2 regions of the Spirochaeta dissipatitropha genome follow, and region 2 is predicted to be linked to the other one. Evidence: riboswitches for the same ligand, from Rfam matches in the RefSeq annotation. Region 2 holds a riboswitch; the other holds the start of a gene.
What was found. Region 2 has a riboswitch for thiamine pyrophosphate ahead of ACYQ2L_RS15750 (thiamine ABC transporter substrate-binding protein). Riboswitches for the same ligand answer to the same signal wherever they lie in the genome.
Positions count from the first base shown of each region.

Region 1 (7,097 bases), on a different contig from region 2:
CTGACATATTTCTTTCTAAGCTTCTGGAATACATGAGTGATGTTGCTTTTGGTTTTACTGGTTCAGAATTCACTGGCGCTGAATGGCGTGTAGTTTTTCGATTGATTGAAAGAAATATTCGGATAAAAAGTAATAGTAAATTCGATACCGACTATGTCGATTTTATTCTGGATAAAGCGCTGATGATTGTCATGAATGCACCACTGAATGCAGATACTGCAGAGCGGTTTTTCTCCGAAGAAGAGTATTTCACCTTGATTAAATTGAATCAAAGCTTGAACAAGACATCGAGCCAGCCTGAGTTAATTGATCTACTTGCCTCCTCTTTACCAGAATTAGGCTTCCGTGGAGGTCGGCTTGCTCTTATTTCGGCATCTGGTAAAAAAGCCTCGCTGAAACTTGTATATAATGAGATTGAACGCAAATTTCTTCCAGAAGAAGGTGTAGTTTCCTCATTACATGATCCACATCCCGAGTTGTTCAGACAGACCGATAACCCGGATCTGATTACTGTGGTGCAGCCTTTGTTTTTTTACCAGGATTTAAATGGCTTCCTGTCAGTGGATGCTAATTTGATTGCACTTGATGTTCTTGATACTCTCAGTTCTCATATCAGTAATACAATTCGCTCTATTCGTTTGTGGGAAGAGCGGATTCGGTCCGAGGAGCAAATGATTCAGTCCGAGAAAATGGCTGCTCTGGGAAAACTGGTTGCTGGTATTGCTCATGAAATCAATACACCGATCGGAATCGGACTTACTACCGCCAGTGATCTGAGACTGAGGGCAGAAGAGATTTTAGAGCATCACGGTCAGGGGAGCCTCACTCGGACACTGTTCTACGACTTTCTGCAGATTCTTGATGAAGAAACATCTCTGATTGAGGGTAATCTTGTTCGCGCTGCTGATTTGATTCGTAGTTTTAAGACAATTGCAGTAGATCAGTCTAATGAAGAGTTCAAGAGCTTTAATCTCAAGCAATATCTTGAGGATATTGTGACCAGCCTTAAGCCTAAATTAGGTAAGAAAGGCTATTCAGTAACAATTTCCTGCTCTGATGAAATTGCCATGTTTGGACCACCGGGAACTATCGCTCAGATAATCAGCAATTTAGTTACAAACTCCATAGTCCATGGTTTCGATTCCAAACCTGGAGGAGAAATCATGATAAACTGCTCGGCAGATAAAAATAGTGTGCTCATTCATTATTCAGATAATGGCAAAGGTGTGAGCAGGGAAATAGTTGAGGACATATTTGAACCATTTTTCACTACCAGAATGGGACAGGGGGGAAGCGGACTTGGCCTGTACATTGTGTATAATCTTATGCATAGAATATGGAAGGGAAACATTCGCTGTGAGAGCAGTCCCGGCATCGGAACAAGTTTTCACATGACCTTTGCAGTTGATTGCCGAGATCCCAAAACCTGAAATGCTATCAGTCGAATGGTTTGATGAACCGTTGATAATACAGAAACAAGCGTACACCTCAGGTCGTGAGTAATCTGTCTGTAGAATATTACTGTTCCTGCCGACACCCTAAATCGAATATCCACAACCTTCTCTTACGGTAAATATTTAATTCATTAAAAATTAACACCCGCTATGCCGGAAAACATCATCGACTGTTGACAGTTTTGCTCATCTTTTTTAGACTCTCCGTATCAAGTAAGCAAGCACGAAAACAAGCCGCCGGGGGGTCCTGTCATGCAGGACTGAGATAGGGGAGCAATGAGCCCCTGACCCGTTGAACCTGATCCGGTTAGTACCGGCGTAGGGAGAGCGCAAGACAGCAGGTGAATCATCTCCGTACAGGAGCGTTTCCTCTTGTTCAAAGCCGCCTCTCGACAGGCGGCTTTTGTGTGCTCAAGGAGGCTCTATGCTTATAGGCTGTCAGTTTTCTCTCTATCCCATGGAGAGCGACTTCGTACCAATAATCCTCGAGGCCATTGCCCCGCTTAAAAATCGTACAGATTTACGGGTGGAAAGCGATGACCTGAGTACCTATCTGGCAGGTCCCAGCCAGACCGTGTTCGATGCGGTTCATGAGGTATATGCCGCTGCCTGCCGCGCCGGAGGTCACGTAGTCCTGTCTGCGACCTGGTCACGCGGTTGCCCGGGTGAACCCGGCGACCCGATCTGCACCCCGGACGGTGGTGATATTCAGAATGAATCACTGCCCGTGAGATCCTCTCATGGCAACGGTATTATCAGCGCTGCACAGTGCGCCCTGTATCCAATGGGTAATCCAGATTATATGCAGGAAATAGTCCGTGAGATCGAACTGTTCAATCAGGCAGCTCAAAAACCAGCCGTCGACCTTGAGGTATCTCCAAAGCATTTCTGTACCCGGCTGGATGGAGAACTCAGTCAGATTTTCCACCAGCTGGCAAGTGCCTTTGTCCGCTCTGGACAGACAACTCCTCACGTAGTACTCACCGCAACCATATCCAAGGGGAGTCCCAGCGCTTCCGCCCCGCATAATCGTCGCAAAGAAAAGGAGAACATATAATGAACACATCAGCAAAATGGAATCTGAAGGATATTCTTGGTCTTATTGTTATATCGGCTGTATTCGGACTGTTGTACCTGGGATGGGTGCAGGTATGGATGCTGCTGCAGGGCATCATCGGCCCGTTGGCAATGGACATAGTGTTTGGCGTCTGGTTCTCCGGCGCAATTTTCTGTGCGCTCATGTTTCCCCATCCGGGGTCCGCATTCTATTCCGCAATGGTCAGTGTTATTACCCAGGTATTTGCCGGTAATCCCTCCGGGCTGGTTATGCTCCTGACCGGACTGGTGCAGGGTAGCGGCTCTGAAGTCCCCTTTCTGTTCACGAAATACCGCCACCGCAATCTGATCATGAGTCTGGTCGCCGGGTTTGTAACCGCCCAGTTCAGTTTCGTATATACCTGGTTTCGCTTCAGCTACTGGACCCTGTCACCCGGCTACGTAATCAGCATGTATGCAATCCGCAGTCTCAGCGGCGTCGTACTCGGTGGGGGGCTGGCCTATGTGCTGTATCGAGCAGTAATGGCATCCCGCGGCCGTGAAACAGAAGGCAGTGAGCTTGAGGATAGTGAGCAGGATGCAGACTGAGTCAATCAATACCAGCGCCAGCCCCGATATCGGTGCCGACACCAGCACTATAACCAGCCCCGGTATCGGTGCCAGCACCAGCGCTTGCCAGAATTCACCTGGCACATCAAATGGCAGATCACACGGTGCATTAGTCTCCCAGGCCCTGCTTGAACTGCAGGGCCTGGGCCTTTGCTGGGCCGGCCACCGTCAAAGCCTGTTCGAAAACATTAATCTGCAGGTGTATCCCGGTCAGCAAATTCTGCTGTCCGGTGACAATGGCTGTGGAAAAAGCACACTGCTGGCAGTCATAAAAGGACTGCTGCGCTCAGAGGAAAACTCTCCGCATGAAGCAGTCTGTCATCTGACAGGGCGCATACTCTACAAGGGCCAGGACACAGGCAGCAGAACAGCAGCCGAACGCAGTGAAATAGGCCTGGTATTCCAGGATCCTGACAGTCAGTTCTGCACCCTGAACGCCGACGACGAACTCTACTTCAGTCTCGAACAACTGGGTATGGCCCGACCGGAAATGGAACTCCGGTACAATGAATGTGTACAGCGCTGGCGGCTGCAGAACCTGGTATCCAGGCGCATCGATCAACTCTCCGGAGGTCAGAAGCAGCTGCTGGCTCTGGCAGCAATAATGATCCAGCAGCCCAGACTGCTTCTACTGGACGAAATCACCAGTCAGCTGGACCCCTGGGAGCGCGAGTACCTATGGCACGGACTGCAGACCATGCTCTCAAATCAACCCGAAACCGCCATGATATGTGTCGATCATGCCTATTCCGGCCCCCATAATGACCAGCTGATGCACCTCAGATTGGACACAGCGGGACTGATCCCCTCTGTCCCTGTCCAGGCCGCACCAACAGCCCCTGGGTACGCCACATCTGCAACCTCGGCACAGCAAACAAGACCCACAGCTCAGCGGCACCTGCAGGAAATACAGAGTCAACTCCCGGCCCACACCGGAAAAGAAATCACCCGTCCGCTGGTCTCAGCCCGCAATATCTCCTACAGGTATCGATCTGCCGCCGCCCCTCTGTGGTCAGGAGTCAATATCCAGCTGCCCGCCGGGAAAATCCTGGCAATAGTCGGGCCGAACGGCAGCGGGAAATCAACCCTGCTCGCCGTGCTGGCAGGACTGCTCAAACCGGGTGAGGGAAACATATCACTGCCCCGGCGTCGGCTGCTGATCCCGCAGAACCCCGAACACCTCTTTCTCTATAACCGGGTATGGCGCGAGCTCGGATCAGATCTGGAATCCGCCATGCCGGTCCTGCAGCACTTCGGTCTGGCTCGCAGCAGACAGTACTCACCATATCGACTCAGTCACGGACAGAAACGCCGCCTGAACCTGGGGCTGGCACATATCAGCACACCGGAACTGCTGCTGCTCGATGAACCCACCCAGGGTCAGGATCCCGCCTTCAGAACCCGGATTCTGCAGGATATCACCGGACATGCCCGTCGGGGAGCAGCCGTTATAGTAGCTACCCATGACTGGGATCTGGTACAGACAATAGCTGATGAGGTACTGCTATGCGGATGAAAATGATGGATCACATTGAAAAACCTGGCTGGCTGCAGTCCTGCAACCCCGTCGTCAAGCTGGGCTGTGCCCTGTTTTCCGTACTGCTGGCAACCATACTCTGGGACCCCTTCAGCCTGGCCGCCGGAGCCCTCACCGCGGTTCTCCTGGTCTGGATCGGCGCCCGGATCCCGCCATACCGCCTGCTCCCTGTACTCGGCATGTTCGCCATAACCGTCTGGAGCCTCGTGCTGGCCAATAACGTATTCGGCAACGCCGAAGCACAGCTGGATGCCCGTTGGAATCCCGGACTGATCCTCGGCCTGCGCATCGCCAACTTTGCTTTCTGGGGAATCGTCTTCAGCTTCACCACAAACCCCCGCGACCTGGCATTAAGCCTGACGCAGAATCTCGGCATCTCTCCAGCAGTCAGCAGCGGCCTCATGACAGCCCATCGCCTTCTTCCCCTCATCGGCGATGACATGATGTGGATCCGCAGATCACTCAAACTACGCCGCCTGAACACCCGTGAACACAGAATCGTCCGTTCACGATTCCACAGCTGGCTGGCCACCGCCCGCGGAGTACTCCTGGGAGCCCTACGACGCGCCGAACGGGGAGCTCAAGCCATGGAAGTCCGCGGCTTCTCACTCGACAGCAAACGCAGCACATCCACAGCCGTATATTACCGCAGCATTCCAGTACGCCGACGGGACATAGCCCTAATCGCATTCACCGCCCTGCTGTGGATCGCAATACTCCTGACTGCACATTACGCAGGCACCTTGCGCTTCTGGGGTGCCGACTGGTAGTCCGAATTCAAGTACGGCATAGGGGCTGTCCCCGGCACCCGACAGCCAAGCCACGAGCCCTCGGTCATAGATCCCGCCCTCCAGCCAGTCTGCCGGGGTCGGCGAGCTCCGGAGTGCGGCTGACGCCTCCCGTCCCGGTACGGGCAAGCCCTGCCCGGGACCGCCTCCGGCGTCCTCCGCATGCCTCAGCCAGGATTTGTTGAGTAGTTAGAAAACTCCACAAAGATTTCAATCATTTCATTATCCTGCCACTAATTAAATCTATATTCAGGGATTTGAGAAAATGTATGCGTTTTTCTGTCGTAAGTTATGGCAGGATAATCTTTTATCGAATAGTTTTTGTGGAGTTTTCTAACTACTCAAGGAAACTCCCTACTGTGTATTTATTACACAGCACTTATCTATGGGATGCGTAAAATAGTTACAGTTACATGATTTTTTCTGCTTGTGTCCTTGTGCTCTGGTATAGCTCTTCGTTATAACTTGCTTCCGGTAAACAACTTGCATATTTCTGCTTTTTCGTGCCCAGCCTGGCACGTGAATTGCTTCATGTAGATCATGAGACGTTACAGGAAAAATTTAATTATATCTCTGGTAGGATTGTGCTTCGGGCTGTCCTTCAGTACGGGTCTTGCTGCCAACGACACTGCTTTGTCGCTTGGGGATCTTGTATCCATGGCGATACGGGAGGATAGGGTGATTCAGGGAATACTGCTGGATCAGAGAATTTCGGGACTCAGAGATGATGCTTCGGAACTACCGACCTATGCAGCCATTGCGGTGCAGGGCAGTCTGTCTGCGGCACATCAGGTGCCGGCGAATGCTTCAGCTTACAATGTAATCAGTGGTGGTCCTGAGTTGGTGTTCAGGTGGGGAGAGTCGGGAAATACCAGTTTGCAGACTGCCGCAGATATCAGACTGTATCTGGATGATCAGCTTTCGAATAATAACAGTATTGCCCCTTCGCTGCAGCTGAGTCACAGAATTACTGATGTGCTCGGAGGTCAGCGGATTACGACGGATGAAATCCGAAAGCTTCAGCAGGAACTGCGCCAGGAAAAAGAACTCAAGGATAGGGCGGCATCAATTACCGCGCAGATATTCAGCATTCTTTCTTCTGTTCTTGACCAGCAAAGAGTCGAGTTGAATGCACAACAAAGCCTGGCCGATGCCCAGCTGAGCAGGGAACAGCTCGTTACGGTGCAGCGTAGGGATCCTGAGAGTCTGCAGGTTCTGCAGGCAGATGACCGCATTATTGCAGCTCGGATAGACATAGAGAATGCGCGCTCACAACAGAACATTCAGCTTGAAAGTCTACGTAGACTCACACGGAATCCGGAGATTCTTCTCAGTGATCTCCAGAACATTCCAATTCCATTACCGACTGAAATAGCCATGCCTGCACTACCGGAGCTCACCAGTTTTGTCTCGTATCATCAATCCATGCTGAGCCTGGAACTGGTACGACTTCAGGACGCAGCCACATTTCAGGGACCGGTCAGAAATCTGAATCTATCAGCATCTGCAGCCAGTACCTATCTGCCGAATCAGGGCAGTCTAGATTCATTCAGGATTGCGGCGAGAGGCACCTTGAATGAAGGTACTAGCTGGTCGCTTGGACTTGAACTGTCCTACAGCAGCAATGAGCGCCTCAGCGGCCCGGTTCTCGGG
Region 1 is NZ_BAAHXT010000021.1:1,399-8,495, forward strand. It holds gene ACYQ2L_RS16295 (ATP-binding protein) at 1-1,430, shown strand, start outside; TPP riboswitch at 1,683-1,797, shown strand; gene ACYQ2L_RS16300 (YkoF family thiamine/hydroxymethylpyrimidine-binding protein) at 1,879-2,511, shown strand; gene ACYQ2L_RS16305 (ECF transporter S component) at 2,511-3,098, shown strand; gene ACYQ2L_RS16310 (ABC transporter ATP-binding protein) at 3,088-4,635, shown strand; gene ACYQ2L_RS16315 (energy-coupling factor transporter transmembrane component T family protein) at 4,626-5,426, shown strand; gene ACYQ2L_RS16320 (TolC family protein) at 5,985-7,097, shown strand, end outside.
Region 1: another riboswitch for thiamine pyrophosphate. It lies ahead of ACYQ2L_RS16300 (YkoF family thiamine/hydroxymethylpyrimidine-binding protein); the one in region 2 lies ahead of ACYQ2L_RS15750 (thiamine ABC transporter substrate-binding protein).

Region 2 (7,097 bases):
CAGTACAAACGGCAGTAAAGTCAGGCTCTGAATTGCACGTTTACCTGGAAAGCTGCTGTGACTCAGAAACCACGCTCCGGGCAATGCCAGCAGCACACTGATTACAGCAGATGCAGCTGCCTGGATCAGGGAAAAGCGAATGCTTCCCAGCACTGCAGGACGCCGCAGCTGGGAAAGCAGTTCGATAAGCGCACTACTGCCTCCACGATACCAGGTGTCAGCCACCCCTGCCCCGAGTACTGCCAGTAGTGGCGGTACAAGCAGAAAGAGAAACAGCGCACCCGTCAAATGAGGGGCGCGCCTGGATATGTTCATGCGCAGGAATCCTAACGCATTACGTCTTCCCATTCGTTTAACCACCTGGAAATATTATCGCCTACATAGGCTGGATCCAGCCTCAATGGCCGTGTTACTTCTTCTGTTTCGAGAAATGCTTCAGGAAGCTGAACCCCTGGATGTACCGGGTACATTATCTGACTCAGCGGTATAAGCTCCTGGAATTCCTCACTGAGAATATAATCAATGAGACGTTCAGCATTCAGTCGGTTTGCTGCACCATGTACGATCCCGGCGATCTCGATCTGCATATATGCAGCGCCGTCCATAAGCAGGGATTCATAGCGGTCTGTTTCCTCGAAATGCCGGTGATACGCAGGACTGGTCTCATAGCTGACTACCATAGCCGCCTCACCCTGTGTATACAGACCGTAACCGTCAGACCATCCGCTGGTCACCGTGAGAACATTAGGTTTCATTTCTTTCCAGAAATCGAGGTATCCATCTTCACCGAACTCTGCAATTGTATAGAGCAGAAAATTGCGACCAGGTGAGCTGGTAGCCGGATTCAGCATAATGAATGAATTTCGGTAGGCAGGATCGGTCAGATCACTCCAGCTTGCAGGGCCCTCGGGCAGCTGCTCGCGGTCCACATTGATCGAGATATAACCATAATCAAAAGGAACAGCATAGTAATCAGAATCAATCAGCAGGTCATCGCGAACCAGCTGCATATTCTGCGGCTCATATGCCTCAAGCATGCTCTCCTGCATGAGACGGGGAAGATAACTCTCATCCAGCCCGATTACCACATCCGCCTGCGGAGCCCGCCGCTCAAGATAGAGCTGGGTAAATACCGCCCCGGTATCACCGATTCTCTGCAGATCAACGCTGACACCATATGTATCTTCCATATGTGCACTTATCGCCCGGCGTAGCGTGCCTGGAATAGAGTCATAACTGTAAATTACCAGAGAGTCGGTTTCTACCCGGCGCTCCTGCACCGGTGCAAAAGCCGGCTCTTCAGGACGTCCGCCCGCGCTTACAGAAACCGCGGTAAAAAAAGAAAGTACAATAAGTACCAGAAAACCAGAAAGAACAGATCGTGTATGAAACTTCATTCAGATCCCCCCATAGCAAAATAGTATCGGGTTATGAGATCATCCAATGAGGCTGATAGAAAGGTGTGTATATGCGTGGAAACGCATGCAGCGACGTGCAAAAACAGCATATTTCCTCCGCCGGCATTACCCGGATCAGGTTCAAGGGTATGATCTCAGCCGCCTCGGGACAACAACGTTGTCTCTTGAGCAGCACCCCTACATGGCAAGCTATCAGAATACAAAAGAACAATCAAGAACGGCTGGGACGGAGTTTGGCACCAGTAAAGAATACAGCGGATATCTGAAAGTCTTTATTATAGAACAGTTTTCAGCCTATACTGGGGCATGGCAAAAACGAGACAGGAACATGAAACCCCGCGGCTTTTCATTGCACTTGCCCTGCCTGCAGAACTGCAGGATCACCTGAGGCTGCTGCAGAAAAGATTGAAATCAATCGCTCCATCGGATGTTTTCCGCTGGGTTCAGCCCGGCAACACCCACATTACCCTACATTTTCTGGGAGATACAGATCGCAGTCTGATTCCTGAATTGATTGCCGTCATGCAGCGTGCCATACTCAGTGAGCAGACAGAGCAGAAATCAGGCAGAATCCGTTGTCAGCTTGGTGGACTGGGCTACTTTCCGGAAAAAGGGAATCCCAGGGTCTGCTGGATCGGATTCAATGAGCTGCTGCAGAAGCAGAGCCATGAGCTTCATCCCAGAGGCAGAACCCTGTTCACTGCACTGGAACAGGAACTGCTACTCAACGGGTTCCAGAGCGCAAGCCCCAGATACACGCCCCATATAACTCTCGGGTATCGACGCCGCGGCAGTGATAATAAGGAGGTCGCTACAGTTACCGGGAAATGGAGAAATGAAGCCAATATCCGCGGCCTGGCTTTCAGCCTTTCAGAGCTGGTACTTTACGAGAGTAAAACCACGGATCAGGGGCGGCAGCATATTCCGCTGATGAAAATCACTGTCTAAAAAATCACTCCCTATTGTTCAAACTGCAGCGAGAACTCGTATGGCCTCCGCGCGAGAACAAGATCGATCACCGGAACGCGGAATACAACTGCTGAACCATCAACGCTTCCACCGCGCTGGCTGATAATCGTTCCATCAGGAACAAGTCGAATCATAATTTCTGCACGCTCAATAACCCGGGCAATCGGAGTACTCCCCTCATACTCCTCCAGTGCCCATGACAGATATTCAATGTAGTCAGCACGGGTCAAACCATCGCCAGGAGGAAGCAGATATTCTACAATCGGTGTTTCGCCGATTGGTGAAAGCCGCAGAAATCTCGGAATATCTTCCCTGCCAAAGCGGATATGCATTGTTGACCGCGCACCTGCCCGATCAAAAAAGATAATCTCCGGCACATCCATACGCTCGTCACGCATGAGCTGCTCGACATCCTGAAGTCGCATATCTGCAAACAGATGCCCCGGACTGTCCGATCTCAACTCAAGCAGCTCTATGCCTTGATATCCGGTGAGCACATCCTCAATTTCAGCCAGATCAAAGATCTCTTCCGTTTCCCCTCCGCTTAGATCCCGGTAGTATTCCATAAATACCCGGTCAAGATTGATTTCGAGCTGCAGACGGCCTGAACCATCTATTGTCAGATCCATGTCCTGCCGAACAGTACAAGCTGAAAAAACCAGAATACTTGCTATAAAAATGCTGAACAGGATCAGCGAGCACTTTATTTTACCCATAAAAGAAATGTATCTCGCGTATGAGCATCCGTCAATGCCGGCAATTGGCAATCAAAAGCGTCTGTGCTAAGCTCCGGAGCATGAAAGGTGTAATATTAGCAGGGGGATACGGGACCCGCTTCCTCCCGGTGACCAAGACAATACCGAAGGAAATGCTTCCACTCATTGATAAACCGTCAATTGCATTCATCGTCGAAGAATTTGCTGCAGCAGGAATCAGTGAAGTACTGATTATCAGCTCACGGCGGAAACACAGTATGGAGAATTTCTTTGACCGTGAGGTTGAACTTGAAGAAATTTTCACCAGAGAAGGTCGGACCGAGCTGCTGGACAAGATCGCACCCAGCAAAATGAAGGTCTACTTTACCCGGCAGCAGGAAATGAGAGGCACCGGCCATGCGCTGATGCAGGCAGAAACCTTCGTCGGAAACTCGCCGTTTATTGTCGCCTACCCCGACGATCTTCACTTCGGTGACAAACCGCTTTCAGTTCAGCTTGTCGAGACCTATCATCAGACCGGGAAAACTGTTCTGGCAGGACTTGATAACCCTCCTAACCTGGAGCGTTACGGGGTTCTGGCTCTTGAAAAAGACGGGCTGCACGTTCATGATATTGTTGAAAAACCACTCCCCGGCACAGAACCCAGTACGATTGCTTCAATAGGTCGATATCTGTATACACCGGAGCTCTTCGGTTTTCTGAACGAAGGCTGGGAAAAACATGCCGAAAGAACACCGGAAAAAGAATACTACCACGTTTATGCGCTAAACCAGCTCATGCAGCGTGGCCGTGTCGTTCATCACATTATTGAAGGACAGCGGCTTGATACCGGAGCGCCTCCCGGATTCCTGGAAGCTACCCTGCACTATGCAGCACGTACTCCGGAACTTGCAAAAATCATCAGGGATTTCGCAGCCGGCATGAAGTAGAGGCAAGAAGGAAGTATGCGGGCAGACGAACTATGATCTGTCCGCATCTCCATCGTCTGAATCTGAATCTGACTCAACACATCCGCAATCTTCACAACTGCAGTACTCCAGATCCTCAGCAACCCGTATGCCCGATGCAGTCGCCCCGGCGGGATAAATACTGTGTGGATAATGGTCAGTTTCAACCTCATCTGAACCAGTATCTGCTCTTGAAACCAACACCTTTTTCGTCCAGGCTTTGCTGCGCCAGCGCAGCAGCATAATTATACCCCGAAGGAACTCATCCATGGCAACACCGGCCCACACTCCGGCCACACCAAGCCCCATCCGTATACCCAGCGTATGTCCACCAAGGACCCCAACACCCCACATGGAAATCATACCGATAAATACCGGAAAGCGGACATCCGCAGCACCCTTGAGTGCATGAATTATAATGAGATTGGAAGCCCGACCGATTTCGACAAAGATAGATATCAGCATAAGGCGTGAAGCAAGCTGTATTATGAGCGGATCCGAAGTAAAAACTCCGAAAATCTGGGTCTTGAATAGATTGGCAAGCAACACCAGGGTAATGGAGCAGGACACACCGCTCAGATAATAGGTATAGACCTTGCGGTAAGCCTTATCTATCTGACCTGCACCAAGCATGTGCCCGACATGTATCTGCGCCGAAGCCGCTATGGCGAGAGCCGCAACAAATACAAAACGCATAATGGTAGAGTTATAGACCCAGGCAGACATAGCGGCAGTCCCAAGCGTGGAGGCCATGTTCATGAGGAGAATCTGGGCAATGTTGTAGGCAAGGCCTTCACCGGCCGAAGGAAGCCCCACCGAGATAATTCTCTGCAGATGGATTTTCGGCATGAGCCGCAGCCGCTTGAAATCGACCTTTATTTCACCGCGGTGCTTCAATCTATATGCAAAGATAAAACAAACCATTGCCTGACTGAATACTGTTGCCGAGGCAACTCCTGCTACTCCGCTGACTGGAATGTTTATGAAACCCAAAGCCAGTCCGCGCACTGCAATCCAGTTACCCACAACATTAATCAGGTTACCTGTCATATTGACAGCCATTGTTTCCCGTGAATGACCACAGGTTCGCAGAATATTGGACTGAACTACATTAAAAGCCAGGAACATGGAACCGGCACCGAATATCCGCATGTACTGCAAGGCAAAATCATGCACATGAGGATCCAGGGTGTAGAACGAAAGAATCAGGGGTGCAGAGAAAAACATCAGCAGACTCATGGCTGTGCCGAAAACGGCTGCCAGAGCGAGACTCATGGTGCCGATGTCGGAAGCCTCGTGATAACGCCTGGCACCGAGGGTCTGTGCAAGGATAATACCAGCCCCGGTTCCAACCATGCTGTATATAAGCATCAGAAACATCGAGAACTGATTTGCAAGACCTACTGCGGCAACGGCACCGTCAGAATACATACTGAGCATAAAAACATCGACACTGGAGAGTGCCATCCGCAGAAAGTTTTCAATAAGAAGCGGCCAGACCAGTTTGCGCATGGAAATTGTTGAATGTTTCATAATAATGGCTCAGATGTTAATTTCTATCTGCAACTATTTCAAGCAGGCAGCGGCAACAGTCAGCAAGTTTTAGATTTCCCCGTTTTTCTGCTCCGCGTTCAAAAACCTCAAGCTTTCGCTGCAGTTCCTGCAAGGCAAGTGCATGTTTGCGCGGCTGGAGGCTGAAATCAGCAGCTCTCCCGGGATCGGACAGAAGCTCCGGCAGTCCTGGAGGAGCTGGCAGCTCTTCATGAATCCCGCAGAAATCCAGAAGCGCTCGAATACGGAAATATTCAATTACACCAAACTGTTCTGACAGCTGCGGACCATGTCCTGCCCTCTTTTCTATCAAGGCCTGGTCGATATACTGAACGTGAGTATGCAGGCATAGATGCAGCCACAGCTCATAGTCCTCGGCGACCGGCAGATCCTCCCTGAAACCCCGCTCAACAAGAAGATTCCGGCTGAGTAAAACAGTAGAGGGTCCGATTGTGCACTTTATCAGGGCATCCGGAAACACATCCCCTTCCCGTTTATGATTCTGACCCTTCTGACTGATTTCCCTGCCGTTTCTGTTCCAGCGTTCCCGCGTATGAATCAAAACAGACCCCGAATCTGGCTGCTTTCTGTCGAAATCAAGAAGCGCAAGCTGCTGTTCAAGCTTGTGCGGCATCCATAGATCATCACTGTCAAGAAATGCAACAAGATCGCCTGAGGCCTCGGTCACTCCAATGTTCCGAGCGCGTCCGGGCATTCCACTGTGTCCTGATTCAATAAGTCTGATTTTATTCGAGTTCTGCAGGGGCTCGAGCCGCTCGAGCGTTGCATCAGTTGAACCGTCATCAACCACCAGCACTTCATCCGGAGGAATTGTCTGTGCAAAAACAGAATCCAGAGCCTGCATAAGCAAGGCTTCCCGGTTATAGGTCGGGATGATTACAGATACACTGTGACTCGATCGTTTCATACCCCACTGTAGCAGAAAGAAAAAAAAACTTCTGCAAGCTTTTTTGCAATTTCCTCTGCATTCCTTCATGAAACACTTGACGATGGTAATACTAAGTAATACCCTTATTTATATGAGTTCAACCATCAATCCCACCAGCTCTACCGCAGAGAGCATAGAGATTACTGACCTGACTCTGCGCTATCCAGGCGTGCCGGTTTTTGAAGACAGCTCGCTGTGCATACCAGCCAGGGGACTGGTTCAGATTGTCGGCCCTAACGGTGGAGGCAAGACCAGTCTCGCCAGATTACTTATGGGTCTGATCAAAGCCCAGAAGGGCAACATCAGAATTCTCGGTAGAAATCCCAATGAAATGAAAAGCCGGATCGGCTACGTACCTCAGCACAGCATGTATGACCCGCAATTTCCTTCACTGGTATTTGAAACCGTACTCACCGGCAGACTGAAAAAGCATTTCGGCCCCTATAACGCTGCCGATAAAAAAGCGGTATGGGAAACACTTGAACTCCTGGACATACGCAATATAGCAAAGCAGAGTTTTGCGGATTTGTCCGGAGGTCAGAGACAG
Region 2 is NZ_BAAHXT010000017.1:39,534-46,630, reverse strand. It holds gene ACYQ2L_RS15755 (ABC transporter permease) at 1-348, opposite strand, end outside; gene ACYQ2L_RS15750 (thiamine ABC transporter substrate-binding protein) at 327-1,397, opposite strand; TPP riboswitch at 1,493-1,607, opposite strand; gene thpR (RNA 2',3'-cyclic phosphodiesterase) at 1,725-2,366, shown strand; gene ACYQ2L_RS15740 (hypothetical protein) at 2,378-3,103, opposite strand; gene ACYQ2L_RS15735 (UTP--glucose-1-phosphate uridylyltransferase) at 3,184-4,032, shown strand; gene ACYQ2L_RS15730 (MATE family efflux transporter) at 4,063-5,583, opposite strand; gene ACYQ2L_RS15725 (glycosyltransferase family 2 protein) at 5,600-6,529, opposite strand; gene ACYQ2L_RS15720 (metal ABC transporter ATP-binding protein) at 6,642-7,097, shown strand, end outside.